DNA from 4 places in the Streptomyces sp. NPDC005494 genome. Region 3 is predicted to be linked to each of the others. Evidence: riboswitches for the same ligand, from Rfam matches in the RefSeq annotation. Region 3 holds a riboswitch; each other region holds the start of a gene.

Region 1 (4,365 bases), on a different contig from region 3:
AGGCATACCTAAGCAATCGCCATGAGGTCTCCCCACCCCGCTCCCCTGGAGAACTTGGATGCGTCCTTTCAACTCCCGCGCCACGCTGCCGACTCCGGCCGAACGAGTGCTGTCCGTCCTGATGGCGGCCCACTCCATGACGGTCGTCAGTGACGGGCTCGACCCCATCGAGATCCACCGCCTCGACGGCACCGGCGCGATGGGCCACATCCACCTGCACGAACCCCAGGAGTCCGGCCAAACCCACGCCGGCCCCCGCATCCCGGTCCGGCTGGAGTTCACCGACATCGCCCCCACGCCCGTGCGGGACCGCATGCGCGCCCGTGTCACCGTCACCGGGCTGCTCGCGACCTGGTACAGCACGGAGACGACCCAGAGCACCTGCATGGAGTTCGGCCAGGCCGTTCTCGAGGACCACACGGGACGGACGTTCGTCACGCTGGACGGGTTGCAGGAGACCGAGCCGGACCCGATCGCCACCAGCGAGGCGGGGATGCTGACCCATCTCGTGGACGAGCACGGCGAACTCGTCCCGCTGCTTCTCCGCCTCGTGCAGCCGCTGCCGGAGAAAGGCGTCGTGCGCGTCGTGCGCGTCCTGCCGCTGGCCATGGACCGCTACGGAGTGACGCTGCGCCTCGAATACCCCGGCACCCACCGCGACGCACGCCTGCCATTCGCGAAGGCCGTGTCCCGCATCGACCAGGCAGGGCCCCAGATCCACGCCTTGCTGGCGGCCGCACGTCGCGCCTCCCACCGCAATCAGCTGCTGGCCTGATCGTCCGCCCGGCGGACCGGGAAGCGGCCGTCCGCACATGGCGGTGACTTCAGACCATCAGCCGCGAAGACGATCGGCTCCGGGGCCCGGCCGCTCAGTGGCGGTTGCACCCCGGCCCGGACTTCTTCATGTGGCTCTGAGCGTTCGACGACGAGTACTGCGACGAAGGGCCGGTCGCGACGTCCGCGCGTTGGTCGAGTTCTTCGCCTCGGTCATCGACCGGTGCAACGACCTGGTCTCGTGCCACAAGGGGCACCTGCGCAGTCATGAGGTTCGCCCGGTGGTGGACCCGGGTGAAGGACGGGGATGTGCCGGACCGACCGTGGCCGTTCTCAGGGCAGGAAGTCGTAGTACGGTCCGTCCGGCGCGAAGTTCCGGGAACACAACGTCACGTCGTTGCCCGCGAGATAGGCCAGCAGCCACTGGCCGAACGTCATCTCGTGGCAGGTCCAGGCCGGACTGTCGAACTCCTGGACCACGACCCGCCAGGGCGACGAGTCGGTCTCGGGAACGCGGAGGAAGACCGCCTCACCCGTCGTGGCTGTCGCCACCGGTATCAGTTCCCCGGGGTTCGACCCCACCGGACTCGGCAGGAACTCCGCCATGTCCTCCTCGCGCCACAGTTCGAGATTCTCCCTGATGAATCTCCCCAGGTCGTGCAGCAGGTGACTGGCGGGATGCTTCAGATACAGCTGCTTGTTGATCTCGATCGAGCCGTAGGCGTCGACGATCTCACGGAAGTCCGCCGGGAACTCCACACCGAACTCCCGCTGGAGTTCGGTCCACGGAGCCGGGTCCGGCCAGTTGAACCGAGGCTCGCCCAGCAGGGCCTGCACCTCCGGAAGCGTTGCCATCACGTGTTCCTTCCATGACGTCGAGCCGATGCCTGGCCGGGCCGGCCGCGGCACCTGAGTCAGTCTGCTCGGTGCACGGTTCCGCACGTGACCGACGCACACGGCCGGGCGCCTCCGCCGGACCGCGAGAGCTTCCTCGTCAGGGTCCGAGGAACGCGTCCGGGGGGCGGCGCATGCCACCCCCCGATGCGTCGGCGTGTCCTCAGGACTGCGGACGGCTGCCGTGGTTCGCGCCGTTCTTGCGGCGGGCCCTCTTCTTACGACGTCGCTTCGAGGACATCGATCCCTCCTCATCTGTTGCATTTTACGATCTATACACCGGATTGTCGGCTCCGGCGGCCACCGTGCCCCTTACCCATCAGCGGGGCGGCAAACACCCGGCGCCGACCCGTATGGGTGGTACACATCACAGTGCGTGACCACCCACGCGCGGATCGCGCGGGAGGACCATGCCGCACACGGTGCCTGCTGAAGCCACGCAGCGGTGCCTACGCGCCTGTCCGCAGCCTTGACCGAGTCGGTTCGCAACTGCCACCCGTTCGCAGGTACGGGCCGGGGCCGCTTGTCACCGTCCCCGGCCTGGCACTAGTGTCACCACGCCTTGGTGAACGGGAAATCGGTGTGATGCCGGTGCGGCCCTCGCCACTGTGATCGGGAAGTCCGGCTCCAGCCCTCACGGGCAGCCACTGGGTCCTCGGACCCGGGAAGGCGGAGCACGGGCGGTGTCACCCGTAAGCCAGGAGACCGGCCAAGGCATTTCAACCATCCACGAGGTGCTGGAGAGGGTCTGCTGAGCCATGCACATAGCCGAGGGTTTCCTCCCCCCGGCGCACGCGATCGCCTGGGGTGTCGCGTCCGCGCCGTTCGTCGTCCACGGAGTCCGCTCACTCACGCGTGAAGTCCGGGAACACCCCGAGAGCACGCTGCTCCTCGGCGCCGCCGGGGCCTTCACGTTCGTCCTGTCCGCCCTGAAACTGCCTTCGGTGACGGGCAGTTGCTCGCATCCCACCGGCACGGGGCTGGGTGCCATCCTGTTCCGCCCACCGATCATGGCGGTGCTCGGCACCATCACCCTGCTGTTCCAGGCCCTGTTGCTGGCCCACGGCGGCCTGACCACGCTCGGCGCCAACGTCTTCTCGATGGCGGTCGTCGGCCCCTGGGCCGGGTACGCGCTCTACAGGCTGCTGCGCCGCTTCGGCGTCCAGCTGATGGTCGCGGTGTTCTTCGCCGCGTTCGTCGCGGACCTGTCCACCTACTGCGTCACCAGCGTGCAGCTGGCGCTCGCCTTCCCCGACCCGGGCAGCGGATTCGTGGGCGCGCTCGGCAAGTTCGGTTCCATCTTCGCGATCACCCAGCTGCCGCTGGCGGTCAGCGAGGGGCTGCTCACCGTGCTGGTGATGCGTCTTCTGGTGCAGTCCAGCAAGGGCGAGCTGACCAGGCTCGGCATCTTCCTCACCGGCAAGGGTGACAAGGCCCGCAGGACCGAGACCGAGGCGGTGGCGTGATGACCAGGAACACGAAGATCAACGCTCTGCTGCTGCTCGTCGTGGCCGCGCTGGCGGTCCTGCCTCTGGCCCTCGGCCTCGGCGACGACGAGAAGGAGCCGTTCACGGGTGCCGACGCCCAGGCCGAGACGGCGATCACCGAGATCGACCCCGGCTACGAACCCTGGTTCTCCCCGCTCTACGAACCGCCGTCCGGTGAGATCGAGTCCGCGCTGTTCGCCCTCCAGGCCGCTCTGGGGGCCGGAGTCCTCGCCTACTACTTCGGTCTGCGGCGCGGCCGAAGGCAGGGCGAACTGCGCACCAGGGCAGAGCTCGACACGGCCCACGGCGCGAGCGGTGCCGGAGAGTCCACGGCCCGGGGGGCCTGAGGACACGTGCTGCCGATCGACGCGGCGGCGCACAGCAGTCGCTGGCGCCGCCGCCATCCCCTGGACAAGGCCGTGCTCGGTCTCGGACTCACCGTGCTGGCCGTATCGCTGCCGCCCTGGCCCGGCGCCGCGCTCGTCCTCGTGACCGCGCTCACCGCGCTCCTGGGCCCGGCAGGGGTGCCCGCCCGCCGGCTGTGGCGGGCGTACCGGGTGCCCCTGGGCTTCTGTGTCACCGGGGCGGCCACGCTCCTCGTGCAGGTCGGGGGCCCCGAGGGGTTCGTCTCACCGGCCGCCGGAGGGCCTGCCCGCGCCGGGGAGTTGCTGCTGCGGACCTCGGCCGCCTCTCTCGGCGTCCTGCTGTTCGCCTTCACCACACCGATGTCCGACCTGTTGCCCCGCCTCGTCCGGGCGGGCGTGCCCGCGCCCGTGGTGGACGTCGCCCTGGTGACGTACCGCATGAGTTTCCTGCTCCTCGACGCGGTGCGCCGGATACGGGAGGCCCAGGCGGCGCGGCTCGGGCACACCACCAGGGCCGCGGCCTGGCGGTCCCTGGCGGGGCTCGGGGCGACCGCGTTCGTCCGGGCCTTCGACCGCGCGGCGAAACTCCAGGCAGGGCTGGCCGGACGCGGATACGACGGCACCCTGCGTGTCCTGGTGCCCGAGGCTCGCGTCTCCCCCCGCTTCGTGGCCGTGAGTGTCGCCGTCCTCGCGGCGCTCTCCGTCCTGACCCTCGCACTGGAAAGGCCACTCTCATGAGCGATTCGGCACTGCTCGCCCTGAGGGGTGCGTCCTTCGCGTACGAGGACGGCCCGCCCGTGCTCAGCGGCCTCGACTTCGAGGCGCGCGAAGGCCGTGCGCTCGCC
Region 2 (4,365 bases), on a different contig from region 3:
TCCGGCGGGCCGGTGCCCTCCCCCCGGACGAGGAGGAGCTGGCAGATGCCCTGACCAGCGCGCCCTTCCCCGGACCATCAGAGTGACAGGGTGTCCTCGCCCCCGCCCCCGTCGTTCAGTTCGTATGACCGTGACCCTCACCGACACCGCCCCACCGTCCACCACCGAACTGCTGACCGGCGTCCTCCTCGGTCCGGAACACCGTCGCGAGCACGGCTTCTGGCAGCGGCTGATCAGCACAGAACCGTTCCGCCGCCGCCCCGGTGGAACGCCCGAAGAGCGACTGGAACTCGCCTACGACCGGTTGCGGGTCCTCAACCTCTCCCTCGACAGCGGTGCACGCCTCGCCGCCGACCCGCGTGCCCTGGCCGCGCTGCACGCCTGGCTCGGCCCGGTCGACCCGGCGCTGACCACCGTGGCGGGCATCCACTACAACCTCTTCCTCGGCAGCCTCCTCGACCACGACCGAGCCGGCCGTCGTGACCTGTCGGACTATCTGTCCATGCGGCGCATCGGCACGTTCCTCTGCACGGAAGTGGCTCACGGCAACAACGCCGCCGCCATGGAGACCACCGCGACGTACGACCGTGAGCGGGACGGCTTCGTCCTGCACACCCCGAACGCCGGCGCGCAGAAGTTCATGCCCAACACCAGCCCGGCGGGCGGAGCCAAGTCCGGCCTGGTCGCCGCGCGCCTGGTGGCCGACGGCTCGGACCACGGGGTGCGCCTCTTCCTCGTACACCTCACCGACGCGGAGCGCGCGCTGCCCGGCATCCGGGTGCGGCGGCTGCCGGCCCGGATGGGCAGCCCCGTGGACCACTGCCTGACCTCCTTCGACCAGTTGTTCGTGGCGAGGGACGCACTGCTCGAGCCCGACGAACCCGACGGGCCTCCAAGCGAGTTCCGGACCGGGCCGGGGGACAGGCGGCGGCGCTTCCTGACCTCGATCGGACGGGTCACCCACGGCCGGGTCTCGATGAGTGCCTGCGCGGCGGGCTCGGCCCGCGCGACCCTGGCGGTGGCCGTACGGTACGGCGGCCACCGGATGATCTCCGGCTCCCGGCGCACGCCCCCCGTACCGGTCAACGCCCACCGGACCCACCACGGACCGCTCGCCTCCGCGATGGCCACGGTCTTCGCCATGAGCCTGCTGCACCGCAGGGCCCAGGAGCGTTGGGAGAGCTGTACGGAAGGGGAAGGCCGCACCGAGGCGGGGAGGCTCGTCGACGTCGCCAAGGCCTGGATCACCTGGCGGGCCCGCGAGGTGATCGTCGAGAGTCGCGAACGCTGCGGCGCGCAGGCCCTGCTGGAGAACAACGGCATGACCGAACTCGTCACGGGTGTGGAGGGCGCCATCACGGCGGAGGGGGACAACATCGCCCTCTACGCCAAGGCCGCGGCCGACCTGCTCCTCGCGGACCCGCCCGCCCGCGCGGACGCCGCCCCCGGCACGGAGCCCGGCGACCTCTCCGACCCGCGCTTCCTGGTCCGGCTCCTCGCCGCGATCGAGGACATCTGGTTCACCCGCGCCAGAGCACGCGCGCTGCGGGTGCCCGGCACCGAGGTCCTCGCGCAGTGGAACGCGGCGTCCGGGCCCGCCCTGCGCGGCGTCGAGGCCTACGCGTACCGCCATGCCGCGCAGGCCTACGCCGAGGCTCGCGCCGCCCTGCCCGAAGGTGCGGCCAGGGAACGGCTCGGCGAGCTGGAGCGGCTGTTCGCCACCCAGTGGGTGGCCCGCAACAGCGGCGACCTGCTGGCCGCGGGCCTGCTGAGGAGCGATCAGGCCGAGGCCCTGGCCGAGATCACCGAGGAACTGATCGCCGCCGTCGCCGAACACGCCCCCCAGCTGGCCGACTCCTTCGCGCTGCCCGCCGAACTGCTGGCCGACTGGCCGATCGCCGGACCCGGCTACGCCGACGCCTACGACGATCCCCGCGGGCCGTGGAACACCGCCTGGACGGGCGCCCGATGACGGGCTCGCACCCCCGTGGGGGGCGGTCCCGGGTGGCGGAGGGTCTGGAGATCCTGGGACTGCGCGTCGTCCTGCTCGCGTACTGGGGCACGGTGTCCGCTCTCTCCGTCCTCACCCCGGGGAACGTGCCCTCGCCAGACAGAGGCGAATCGGTTCGCCCCAAGGGCTGACCGCCTCGCGGCCGCCGGTACGGAGGGGGGTCGGAGGGCGACGGCCCCTCCGCCGTACCGGCCACGGCCCCGCCGGTGGCCGCCGCGCCACGTGATAGCTTGCAGACGCCAGTCACACTCCACGTGGAGTCAGGGAATCCGGTGAGAATCCGGAGCTGACGCGCAGCGGTGAGGGGGACGGGCGGGGCCACGGCCACTGGGACACCCTCGGGTGCCCCGGGAAGGCGCCCCGTCCGGACGAACCCGAGTCCGAAGACCTGCTGGCACACCGCTTCCGTACCGGGAGCGGAACTCCGTACGGGCTCCGCGCATGAGCCCAGAGACGCCGAGGGACTCCGTGCCGCCCACAGCCAGCACCGTACGCCGAACAGCCCTGCTCCTGACGGGACTCGTCCTGCTGACCGCCTGCGGCGGCGGCAGCGGCCCCACCGAAGCCGCACCGGACGGGAGGGGCGCCGGCTATCCGGTGACGATGAAGAACTGCGGACGCACCGTCACCGTCGACGCCGCTCCCCGCCACGCGGTCTCCCTCGACCAGGGGTCGACCGAGATCCTGCTCTCCCTCGGGCTCGCCGACCGGATCGCTGGCACCTCGACCTGGACCGACCCCGTGATGAAGGGGCTCGAGAAGGCCGAGGCGAAGATCCCCCGCATCGCGGAGAACCGCCCCTCGTCGGAGAAGGTCCTCGCCCAGGAGCCCGACTTCGTGAGCGCCTCGTTCGAATCGACCCTGGGCAAGGGAGGCGTGGCACCCCGCGAGCAGTTCGAGGACCTCGGAGTACCGACCTACGTCTCGCCCGCCGACTGCGCGGCCAAGGACAACAGCGGCAGCGGCGACGGCTCCCGCACGAAGCCCCTCACCATGGACAGCGTCTACACCGAAGTGCGAGAACTGGCGCGGGTGTTCGGCGTACCCGAGCGAGGTGACGCCCTCGTGGCCGACCTCGAGGCCCGTATCACCGAGGCGACGGACGGCATCGACGCCTCCGGCACCTCGCTGCTCTACTGGTTCGCCAACTCCGAGGCCCCCTACCTGGCGGGCTGCTGCGGCGCGCCAGGCGTCATCACGCGTGAACTGGGCGCGGAGAACGCCTTCGACGACACCCACGAGGAGTGGCCCCAGATCAACTGGGAGACCGTCGCCGACCGCAACCCCGACGTCCTGGTCATCGGTGACCTGACCCGGAAGTCGCAGACGGCGGAGAGCGCGGCGAAGAAGATCGCCTTCCTGGAGTCCAACCCCGCGACGAAGAACATGGACGCCGTCCGGCACAAGCGATACGTCCTGCTCAGCGGGCAGGCCATGAATCCCTCCATCCGGACCGTGGAGGGCGTGGAGCGCGTCGCGGCCGGGCTGCGCTCCTTCGGGCTCGCGGGGTGACCGGCACCGCGCAGGCCCCGGAGGTACGCGTCGATCAGGCGTCCGTGGCGGGCAGGGTCGCCGGTGCCCGCGTCCTGCGGCAGGGCTTCCTCTGGGCCGCGGGGGTGGCCCTCCTGTTCCTCTCCGTCGCGGTCGCCGTCACGATCGGCCCCGCCCGCATCTCCGTCCCTGACGTCTGGTCGGCGGTCGGCTCGCACCTCGGCCTCACCGACGCGCGGCTGACACCGATCCGCGACGGCATCATCTGGAACCTGCGCATGCCCCGCACGCTGCTCGCCGCGGTGTGCGGGGCCGGACTGGCGGTCTGCGGCACGGTCATGCAGTCGCTGCTGCGCAACCCGCTCGCCGATCCGTTCGTCCTCGGCGTCTCCTCCGGGGCGTCCACCGGCGCGGTCGTGGTCGTCGTGCTGGGTGTCGGTGGGGGAGCGGTGTCGGTCTCGGCCGGGGCCTTCGCCGGGGCGCTGTGCTCCTTCGCCCTCGTCCTGCTGCTCAGTCACACCCTCGGTGGCTCCACCGACCGCGTCGTCCTCTCCGGAGTCGCGGCCATGCAGCTCTTCTCCGCGCTCACCTCCTTCGTCGTGATGACCGCGGCCGACGCCGAGCAGACCCGGGGCGTGCTGTTCTGGCTGCTCGGCTCCCTGAGCGGGGTCGGCTGGGGAGACGTGTGGATGTGCTCGGCCGTCCTGGCCGTGACGCTGTCGATCTGCCTGGGCCACGCCCGAACCCTCGACGCCTTCGCCTTCGGCCAGGAAGCGGCGGCGTCCCTCGGGGTGCACGTGGCCCGCACCCGGATCGTGCTGCTCTGCACGACCGCGCTGCTGACGGCCGCCCTGGTCAGCTCG
Region 3 (4,365 bases):
CACTCGCCTCGCGCAGCGCCTCACGGGTGCGGGCGTCCCAGACGCCGAGCTTCTTCAGCTCCTCCACCAGGTACGCGTTGACCTGGAGGAACTCACCGCTGAGCGTCTCGCGCTTGAAGAGGTTGGAGACCTGCGGCTCGATGCACTCGTACACCCCGGCGATCGACGCGATCGTCGCGGTCGGCGCGATGGCGAGCAGCAGCGAGTTGCGCATCCCGGTCTTCGCGACCCTGGCGCGCAGCGCGTCCCAGCGCTCCGGCCAGTTCAGCTCGGTGTCGTAGTGGTCCGGGTGCAGGACGCCACGGGCGGCGCGGGTCTCGGACCAGGCGGGCAACGGCCCGGACCGCTCGGCCAGGGCGCAGGAGGCCTCGTAGGCGGCCAGCATGATCCGCTCGGAGATCTTCGTGGACAGCGCGCGGGCCTCGGGGGAGTCGAACGGCAGGCGCAGCTGGAAGAACACGTCCTGGAGGCCCATCGCGCCCAGGCCCACGGGGCGCCAGCGGGCGTTGGAACGGCCTGCCTGCTCGGTGGGGTAGAAGTTGATGTCCACCACGCGGTCGAGGAAGGTCACCGCGGTGCGGACGGTGGCGTCCAGCCGCTCCCAGTCGATGGTGCCGTCGGCGACGAACGCGCCGAGGTTGACCGAGCCGAGGTTGCAGACGGCCGTCTCGCCGTCATCCGTGACCTCCAGGATCTCCGTGCAGAGATTCGACGAGTGGACGACGCGGCCCGGCTCGGCGGTCTGGTTGGCCGTGCGGTTGGAGGCGTCCTTGAACGTCATCCAGCCCTGCCCGGTCTGCGCGAGGGTCCGCATCATCCGCCCGTACAGCTCACGCGCCGGCATCGTCTTGCGGGCCAGCCCCTTCGCCTCGGCCGCGCGGTAGGCCGCGTCGAACTCGTCGCCCCACAGGTCCACCAGCTCGGGGGTGTCCGCCGGGGAGAACAGCGACCACTCGGTGTCCGCGTCGACGCGGCGCATGAACTCGTCCGGGATCCAGTGGGCCAGGTTGAGGTTGTGCGTGCGCCGCTGGTCCTCACCGGTGTTGTCGCGCAGCTCCAGGAACTCCTCGATGTCCGCGTGCCAGGTCTCCAGGTAGACCGCGGCCGCCCCCTTGCGCCGGCCTCCCTGGTTGACGGCTGCGACGGAGGCGTCGAGCGTCTTCAGGAACGGCACGATGCCGTTGGAGTGCCCGTTGGTCCCCCGGATGAGTGAACCCCGGGCCCGGATGCGGGAGTAGGAGAGTCCGATGCCGCCCGCGTGCTTGGAGAGGCGCGCCACCTGGTGGTAGCGGTCGTAGATCGAGTCGAGCTCGTCCAGCGGGGAGTCCAGCAGGTAGCAGGAGGACATCTGCGGGTGGCGGGTGCCGGAGTTGAACAGGGTGGGGGAGGAGGGGAGGTAGTCGAGCCGGCTCATCAGGCCGTACAGCGCCGCCACTTCCTCCAGAGCCCGCTCGGAGGTGTCCTCGGCGAGCCCGGCGGCGACGCGCAGCATGAAGTGCTGCGGGGTCTCGACGACCTGGCGTGTGAGCGGGTGGCGCAGCAGGTAGCGGCTGTGCAGCGTCCGGAGCCCGAAGTAGCCGAAGCGGTCGTCGGCGCCGTCGGCGAGCGCCTGCTCGACCAGGGCGTCCAGGGCCGCGGAGTGCAGTGCGACGAACTCCGCCGTACGGTCCGCGATCAGGCCTTCGCGGTGCCCCACGGCGACCGAAGCGGAGAAGGAGACGGCGCCCTGCCCGGCCGCCTCGTCCGCCACGGCACGGGTGAGGAGCCGGGCGGCCAGCCGGGAGTACGCCGGGTCCTCGGAGATCAGGCCTGCCGCGGCCTCGGTGGCCAGCGAGCGCAGCTCCGCCTCGTCCGCCCGCGCGCTGCGGCCGCGGAGCGCGGCGGCGGCGACCCGGCCGGGGTCGGTGTCGGGGAGATCGGCCGTCAGAGCGGTCAGGGTCCGCAGCAGTGCGGTCCCGGGCGCGTCGGTCGTGCGGCCTTCGTAATCCGTGGCTGAAACCGGATCGGCTGGCGCGATGGTCACTTGGGGCTATCCCTCGCTCGGCTCGGTGCCTGCGGGAGCGGGGCAGCCGGGCACGGCGAAGCCCGTCGAAGGGCGCACGGAGTGCACGGCGTCCACCGGCCCTCCGCGGGGCCCGGACGTCTCGGCGTCCGGTTCGGTCGAGCCGGACGCACTGTCGACAGGTCTTCGGACTTCGCCGGTGCGCGCGAGCGCGCCGGTCACACCGTTGCGGGACAGTTCCGGACTCACACCGGATTCCCCTGCGACGACAGCGAGGTCGAGCATACATGTGGGGGCTACCGAATGATGCAGCCCCCACATCTTGTGTCGTGAGGGGTCACAGGGTCAGGCGGAAGGTGAGGAGCGGGAGATCGGGAAGAGGGTTCCAGTCCCGTTCCGGAGTCCGCTCGAAGCCGAGACGCCGGTAGATGCGGTGGGCGCCCAGCATGGCCGGCTGCGTCGACAGGACGATTCCGGTAAGTCCTCCCGCGGCCCGCGCCCGGTCGACACAGGCACGCACCAGCGCCTCGCCGGCGCCCCGCCCCCGGGCCTCCGGTGCGACTGCCAGCATCCGGAACTCCGCCTCGTCCTCCCCGGCTATGTCGGCCCACGGGCTGCCGGGCGCGACGTACGTGACGCCTCCCAGCAGGCGTCCCCCGGCGTCCAGCGCCACCAGCACCTCGGCCTCGGCCGCCCGGCGGCCGACCGCGCGGAGCTGTTCCAGATAGGGGTCCTCGGCTCCGAAGTCCAGGAGACCGTCGCCGAGATACGCCTGGGCGGTGATCTCGCCCAGTTCCTCGTGATGGGCGGGCAGGACCGGCCTGATCGATACGTCCATGGGCGGAAGTGTGCACCAGGCGGTGTGCGCCGCGCGCCCCTGTTTCGTCCCGTGGCCCCTCCGGGGGACGGGGCCACGGGAGGACGCCGTCCCGGGTCCCACGGAGCGGGTCCCGGAACGACGCCGCCCCGGGTCCCGGAAACGACGCCGTCCCGGCAGGAAGGGCCCTGCCGGGACGGAAGCCGCACTTCTCACCAGTGGCGCGAGGTCAGTGGCCCCCGCCCGGGGCGCCCACCGTGGCCGGCGGCAGTTCCGCCTTGACGCCCGGGTCGCCCACGTCCGCCGTGTAGTCGCCGGGGGAGGTCTCGTCCACGCCCGCCGGTGCCTTCACCGCGTTGAGGACGAAGGTCAGGACGACCACGACGACGACGTTCAGCACGAAGGCGGTGAGACCGATGTAGCCGATCTCGCCTATGCCGGGGATCTCCTTGGAGGACCCGCCGAAGTGCTTCTGGGTCGGGCTGGCCACGCCGTACGCCGCCACCGTGCCGTAGAGCATGCCGACCGCCCAGCCGGCGATCAGTGCCCAGCGGTGGAACCAGCGGGTGAACAGGCCGCCGACCAGGGCCGGCATCGTCTGGAGGATCCAGATGCCGCCCAGCAGCTGGAAGTTGATCGCGACCGTCTTGTCCATGGTGAGGACGAAGACGAGTGCGCCGACCTTGACCAGGAGCGAGACCAGCTTGGAGACCTTGGTCTCCTGGGCCGGGGTCGCGTCGGGCTTGATGAAGTCCTTGTAGATGTTGCGGGTGAAGAGGTTCGCCGCGGCGATCGACATGATCGCGGCCGGCACCAGCGCGCCGATACCGATCGCGGCGAAGGCCACGCCCGCGAACCAGTCGGGGAACATGTTCTCGAACAGCTGCGGGATCGCCAACTGTCCGTTGTCCACCTTGACCCCGGCGGCGATCGCCATGAAGCCGAGCAGGGCCAGGAGGCCGAGCATCAGCGAGTACAACGGCAGGATCGTGGTGTTGCGCCGGATCACCTCACGGCTGCGGCTGGAGAGCGTCGCCGTGATCGAGTGCGGGTACATGAAGAGGGCGAGCGCCGAACCCAGCGCGAGGGTCGCGTAGCCCCACTGGCCCATCTCGCCCGGCACGAGGCCGGCGACGGGCTTGCCGGCGGCCTCGTTCTTCGCCGAGAACGCCTCGCTCGCCTTGGCGAAGATGTCGTCGAACCCGCCGAGCTTTATCGGGATGTAGATGATCGCCACGGCGATGACCAGATAGATCAGGCCGTCCTTGACGAACGCGATCAGCGCGGGGGCACGCAGGCCCGAGGAGTACGTGTACGCCGCGAGGACCGCGAACGCGATCAGCAGCGGCAGGTCCTTGATGAACCAGTGCGTCGTCTCGCCGCCGCCCACGCCCATGACGTCCAGCACGGCCTGGATGCCGACCAGCTGGAGCGCGATGTACGGCATCGTGGCGAGGATGCCGGTGAGGGCGACCGCCAGCGAGAGGCCCTTCGAACCGAAGCGCCCTCGGACGAAGTCCGAGGTGGTGACGTAGCCGTGCTTGTG
Region 4 (4,365 bases), on a different contig from region 3:
CCTCGCAGGCCATGGCGTCGCGGGCACCCCCACGGGCCGGGCGCCGCAACGGTGCCGGGCCGCCCCGCCGCTCAGGAAGCACACAAGCGGAACCCGCATACGCGGTTGGGGTCACCGTGCAGCCCCGCCCAGTTCACCTTCCGTTCATCCAGGTTGCTTACGTTCCACGAGCCAATGACGTCGAACGATTGCCTGGGTAAATGGAACACATCACGCTGCTGCTCGCGATTGTGGTCGTGACAGCTCTCGTGTTCGATTTCACGAACGGTTTCCACGACACCGCCAACGCGATGGCGACCACCATCTCGACCGGCGCCCTCAAGCCGAAGACCGCGGTGGCCATGTCCGCCGTTCTCAACCTCGTCGGCGCCTTCCTCTCGGTGGAGGTGGCCAAGACGATCTCCGGCGGAATCGTCGACGAGAAGGGCCTCAGAACCGAGGTCATCTTCGCCGCACTCGTCGGCGCGATCCTGTGGAACCTGCTGACCTGGCTGGTCGGCCTGCCCTCCAGCTCCTCCCACGCACTCTTCGGCGGCCTCATCGGCGCCGCGGTCATGTCCGCCGGCTGGTCCTCGATCGACGGCGGCACGGTCGTCACGAAGATCCTGCTGCCCGCGATCGCCGCGCCCCTGGTGGCCGGTCTCGCCGCGCTGCTGGCCACGAGGCTGACGTACCGCCTCAACCGGAAGATGACCGACGAGGCGCAGCTCAAGTCGACGGCCAAGGGGTACCGCGCCGGCCAGATCGCCTCGGCCGGTCTCGTCTCGCTCGCCCACGGCACCAACGACGCGCAGAAGACGATGGGCATCATCACCCTGGCCCTGGTCACCGGCGGCGTCCTCGCCCCCGGTTCGAACCCGCCGGTCTGGGTCATCGCCTCCGCCGGTATCGCCATCGCGCTGGGCACCTACCTCGGCGGATGGCGCATCATCCGCACCATGGGCAGCGGCCTCACCGACCTGCGTCCGCCGCAGGGCTTCGCGGCCCAGACCAGCGCGGCCACGGTCATCCTGGCCTCCTCGCACCTCGGCTTCTCCCTCTCGACCACCCAGTCCTGCTCCGGTGCCGTCATGGGCGCGGGCCTCGGACGCAAGGGGGGCGTGGTCCGCTGGTCCACCGCCACCCGGATGTTCGTCGCCTGGGGTCTGACGCTCCCGGCCGCCGGCCTGGTCGGAGCGGGCGCGGAGTTCCTGACCAAGCAGGGCTCCTGGGGCGTCGCGGTGGTCGCCGTGCTGCTCGTCGCGGGCTCCGGCGCCATCTGGCTGCTGTCGCGCCGCAAGCCGGTCGACCACACCAACGTCAACGCGACCGAGGGTGAGCCCGCGGGCGTCGTCACGACCGCCATCGCGGCCGTCAGCCCGCCGCCCGCCGGCGTGAGCGTCCCGGACCTCAAGACGACCATCCACGCCCCGACGGCCGAGACCCCGGCCGACCGGCCGGCCACGGTGTAAGGACAGATCCACATGAACATCGACTGGGCAGCTCTCGCCTCCGTCTTCGGCGTCAGCCTCGTGGTCACCGTCGCACTGGTCGGCCTCTTCACCCTCGGCATCACGGGACTCGCGAAGCAGGCGTCCACGACGCAGGCCGGCGGGGCCGGTGTCCTGGCGCGCACCGGCGCGTACGCCTGCTTCGCGCTGTGCGTGGCGGCGGTCGCGTACGGCATCTACCTGATCGTCGCCTGACTCTGGGCGCACCCTGCCGGGCCGGACACACCCCGTGTGTGTCCGGCCCGGTGTGCGTCTCAGCACACTGAAGCCCCGCAGGTCAACGGCAGGTTGACGGGCCTTCGTGGGGCGTGGTGGACTGCCGGAGCCATTGAGGCCGACCGGCATGTGTCAGCCGGCCTTACGGCGACAGGAGAGGAAGCCGGTGCGAATCCGGCGCGGTCCCGCCACTGTCACCGGGGAGCAGCCTCCATACGGAAGTCACGGTCCGCCGACGCGGACTGGAAGGCCGGAGGAACTGCGGATCCGGGAGCCAGGAGACTCTCGTCGCCGGTCACGTCGAACCAGGGCGCGGACCCTGAGTGAGGACATACGCCATGTCTGGCTGCCCTGCGTCGGTCACCGCACCGCCACCCGCCCCGGAGCCCCTTCGAGGCGCGACGGCCGGCTGAGTCGTGCGAGCCGACCGCATCTTCGTGTACGGCGCCGCCGCCGGACTGATCGGCGACCTGCTGCTCGGTGATCCGCGGCGGGGCCACCCCGTCGCCGCCTTCGGGCGTGCCGCGGCGGGCGTCGAAAGCCGGCTGTGGCGCGACCACCGCGGCTGGGGCGCGCTGCACACCCTCGTGTGCGCCGGAGGCGCCACCGGTGCCGCGGCACTGGCCGCCCGCGCCGTACGGAACCGCCCTGCCGCAGCCGTGGTGCTGACCGCCGCCGCCACCTGGTCCGTCGTCGGTGGCACGTCGCTGGGCCGCGAGGCCCGCGCCGTCGGCGGGGCGCTTGCCGCAGGGGACGTCGAGGCGGCCCGGGAGCGGCTGCCGCACCTGTGCGGACGCGACCCGCAGGCCCTGGACGCGCAGCAGATGGCCCGCGCGGTGGTGGAGTCCGTCGCCGAGAACACCTCGGACGCCGTCGTGGGCGCGCTGGTGTGGGGGGCGCTCGGCGGTGTACCCGGGCTGGTCGCCTTCCGCGCCGTCAACACCCTGGACGCCATGGTGGGGCACAAGTCGCCTCGCCACCGGCGCTACGGCTGGGCCTCGGCGCGGCTCGACGACCTCGCCGGCTGGCCCGGCGCCCGGCTGACCGCGGCGCTCGCCGTGGCCTCCGGGGGGCGCCCGCGCGAGGCCGTCCGGGCCTGGCGGGCCGACGCGGACCGGCACCCGAGCCCCAACGCGGGCCCGGTGGAGGCCGCCTTCGCGGGAGCGCTGGGCGTGCGGCTCGGCGGGACCCTGTCGTACGGCGGGCGGGTCGAGCACCGGCCCGTGCTCAACGGGGAGGCCGGCCGCGAGGTGCGGGTCACGGACATCGAACGCGCGGTGCGGCTCTCGCGCCGGGTGAGTGTGCTGGCCCTCGCCGTGTGCGCGGCGGGGCGGCTGGCCATGGGGCGGAGGGGCAGATGAGCGGCGGGCTGCTGGTGGCCGGCACCACTTCGGACGCGGGCAAGAGTGTCGTCACGGCCGGGATCTGCCGTTGGCTGGTGCGCCAGGGGGTGAAGGTCGCGCCGTTCAAGGCGCAGAACATGTCGCTGAACTCGTTCGTCACCCGCGAGGGCGCGGAGATCGGCCGGGCCCAGGCCATGCAGGCGCAGGCGGCCCGGGTGGAGCCGTCGGCGCTGATGAACCCGGTGCTGCTCAAGCCCGGCGGTGACCGCTCCAGTCAGGTCGTCCTGATGGGGAAGCCGGTCGGTGAGATGAGTGCGCGCGGCTACCACGGCGGACGCCAGGAGGCGCTGCTCGGGACGGTCGTGGACTGCCTGGAGCAGCTGCGGGGCACGTATGACGCCGTGATCTGCGAGGGGGCGGGCAGTCCCGCCGAGATCAATCTGCGGCGTACGGACATCGTGAACATGGGCATCGCGCGGGCCGCGCGCTTTCCCGTGCTGGTGGTCGGCGACATCGACCGGGGTGGCGTGTTCGCCTCGTTCTTCGGCACGACGGCGCTGCTGAGCCCCGAGGACCAGTCGCTGATCGCCGGGTACCTCGTCAACAAGTTCCGCGGGGACGTCTCGCTGCTGGAGCCGGGTCTCGACATGCTGCTCGGGCTCACGGGGCGGCGGACGTACGGGGTGCTCCCGTACGCCCACGGGCTGGGCATCGACGAGGAGGACGGGCTGCGCGTCTCGATGCGCGGCACCGTGCGCGAGTCTGTCGTGGCTCCCCCGCACGGCGAGGACGTGCTGCGGGTCGCGGTGTGCGCCGTGCCGCTGATGTCGAACTTCACCGATGTGGACGCGCTGGCCGCCGAGCCCGGTGTGGTGGTGCGGTTCGTGGACCGGGCGGAGGAGCTGGCGGACGCCGACCTCGTGATCGTGCCCGGGACACGGGGCACCGTGAAGGCGCTGGCCTGGCTGCGGGAGCGGGGCCTCGCGGACGCCCTGGTGCGGCGGGCGGCCGAGGGACGGCCGGTGCTGGGCATCTGCGGCGGGTTCCAGGTGCTCGGCGACCGGATCGAGGACGACGTGGAGTCGCGGGCCGGACTGGTCGAGGGGCTGGGACTGCTGCCCGTACGCGTCCGCTTCGGCCGGGAGAAGGTCCTGGAGCGGCCTGCCGGTTCGGCGCTCGGGGAGCCGGTGGAGGGCTACGAGATTCATCACGGGGTCGCCGAAGTGCTCGGCGGTGAGCCGTTCCTGGACGGGTGCCGGGTGGGCTCGGTGTGGGGGACGCACTGGCACGGGTCCCTGGAGAGCGACGGGTTCCGG

Evidence for each region. Region 3 has a riboswitch for cobalamin ahead of ACFYQ6_RS12285 (ribonucleoside-diphosphate reductase subunit alpha). Riboswitches for the same ligand answer to the same signal wherever they lie in the genome.
Region 1: another riboswitch for cobalamin. It lies ahead of ACFYQ6_RS21635 (energy-coupling factor ABC transporter permease); the one in region 3 lies ahead of ACFYQ6_RS12285 (ribonucleoside-diphosphate reductase subunit alpha).
Region 2: another riboswitch for cobalamin. It lies ahead of ACFYQ6_RS32215 (ABC transporter substrate-binding protein); the one in region 3 lies ahead of ACFYQ6_RS12285 (ribonucleoside-diphosphate reductase subunit alpha).
Region 4: another riboswitch for cobalamin. It lies ahead of ACFYQ6_RS00290 (cobalamin biosynthesis protein); the one in region 3 lies ahead of ACFYQ6_RS12285 (ribonucleoside-diphosphate reductase subunit alpha).

The regions. Positions count from the first base shown of each region.
Region 1 is NZ_JBIAJR010000007.1:218,192-222,556, reverse strand. Features, by position in the region: gene ACFYQ6_RS21650 (DUF2470 domain-containing protein) at 59-775, shown strand; gene ACFYQ6_RS21645 (SMI1/KNR4 family protein) at 1,108-1,629, opposite strand; gene ACFYQ6_RS21640 (50S ribosomal protein bL37) at 1,832-1,909, opposite strand; cobalamin riboswitch at 2,193-2,397, shown strand; gene ACFYQ6_RS21635 (energy-coupling factor ABC transporter permease) at 2,427-3,134, shown strand; gene ACFYQ6_RS21630 (energy-coupling factor ABC transporter substrate-binding protein) at 3,134-3,502, shown strand; gene cbiQ (cobalt ECF transporter T component CbiQ) at 3,509-4,258, shown strand; gene ACFYQ6_RS21620 (energy-coupling factor ABC transporter ATP-binding protein) at 4,255-4,365, shown strand, end outside.
Region 2 is NZ_JBIAJR010000014.1:138,123-142,487, reverse strand. Features, by position in the region: gene ACFYQ6_RS32225 (carbohydrate kinase) at 1-86, shown strand, start outside; gene ACFYQ6_RS32220 (acyl-CoA dehydrogenase) at 125-1,972, shown strand; cobalamin riboswitch at 2,235-2,422, shown strand; gene ACFYQ6_RS32215 (ABC transporter substrate-binding protein) at 2,453-3,523, shown strand; gene ACFYQ6_RS32210 (FecCD family ABC transporter permease) at 3,568-4,365, shown strand, end outside.
Region 3 is NZ_JBIAJR010000003.1:513,850-518,214, forward strand. Features, by position in the region: gene ACFYQ6_RS12285 (ribonucleoside-diphosphate reductase subunit alpha) at 1-2,023, opposite strand, end outside; cobalamin riboswitch at 2,162-2,299, opposite strand; gene ACFYQ6_RS12290 (N-acetyltransferase) at 2,340-2,840, opposite strand; gene mctP (monocarboxylate uptake permease MctP) at 3,049-4,365, opposite strand, start outside.
Region 4 is NZ_JBIAJR010000001.1:51,470-55,834, forward strand. Features, by position in the region: gene ACFYQ6_RS00280 (inorganic phosphate transporter) at 201-1,451, shown strand; gene ACFYQ6_RS00285 (hypothetical protein) at 1,464-1,685, shown strand; cobalamin riboswitch at 1,862-1,991, shown strand; gene ACFYQ6_RS00290 (cobalamin biosynthesis protein) at 2,123-3,067, shown strand; gene ACFYQ6_RS00295 (cobyric acid synthase) at 3,064-4,365, shown strand, end outside.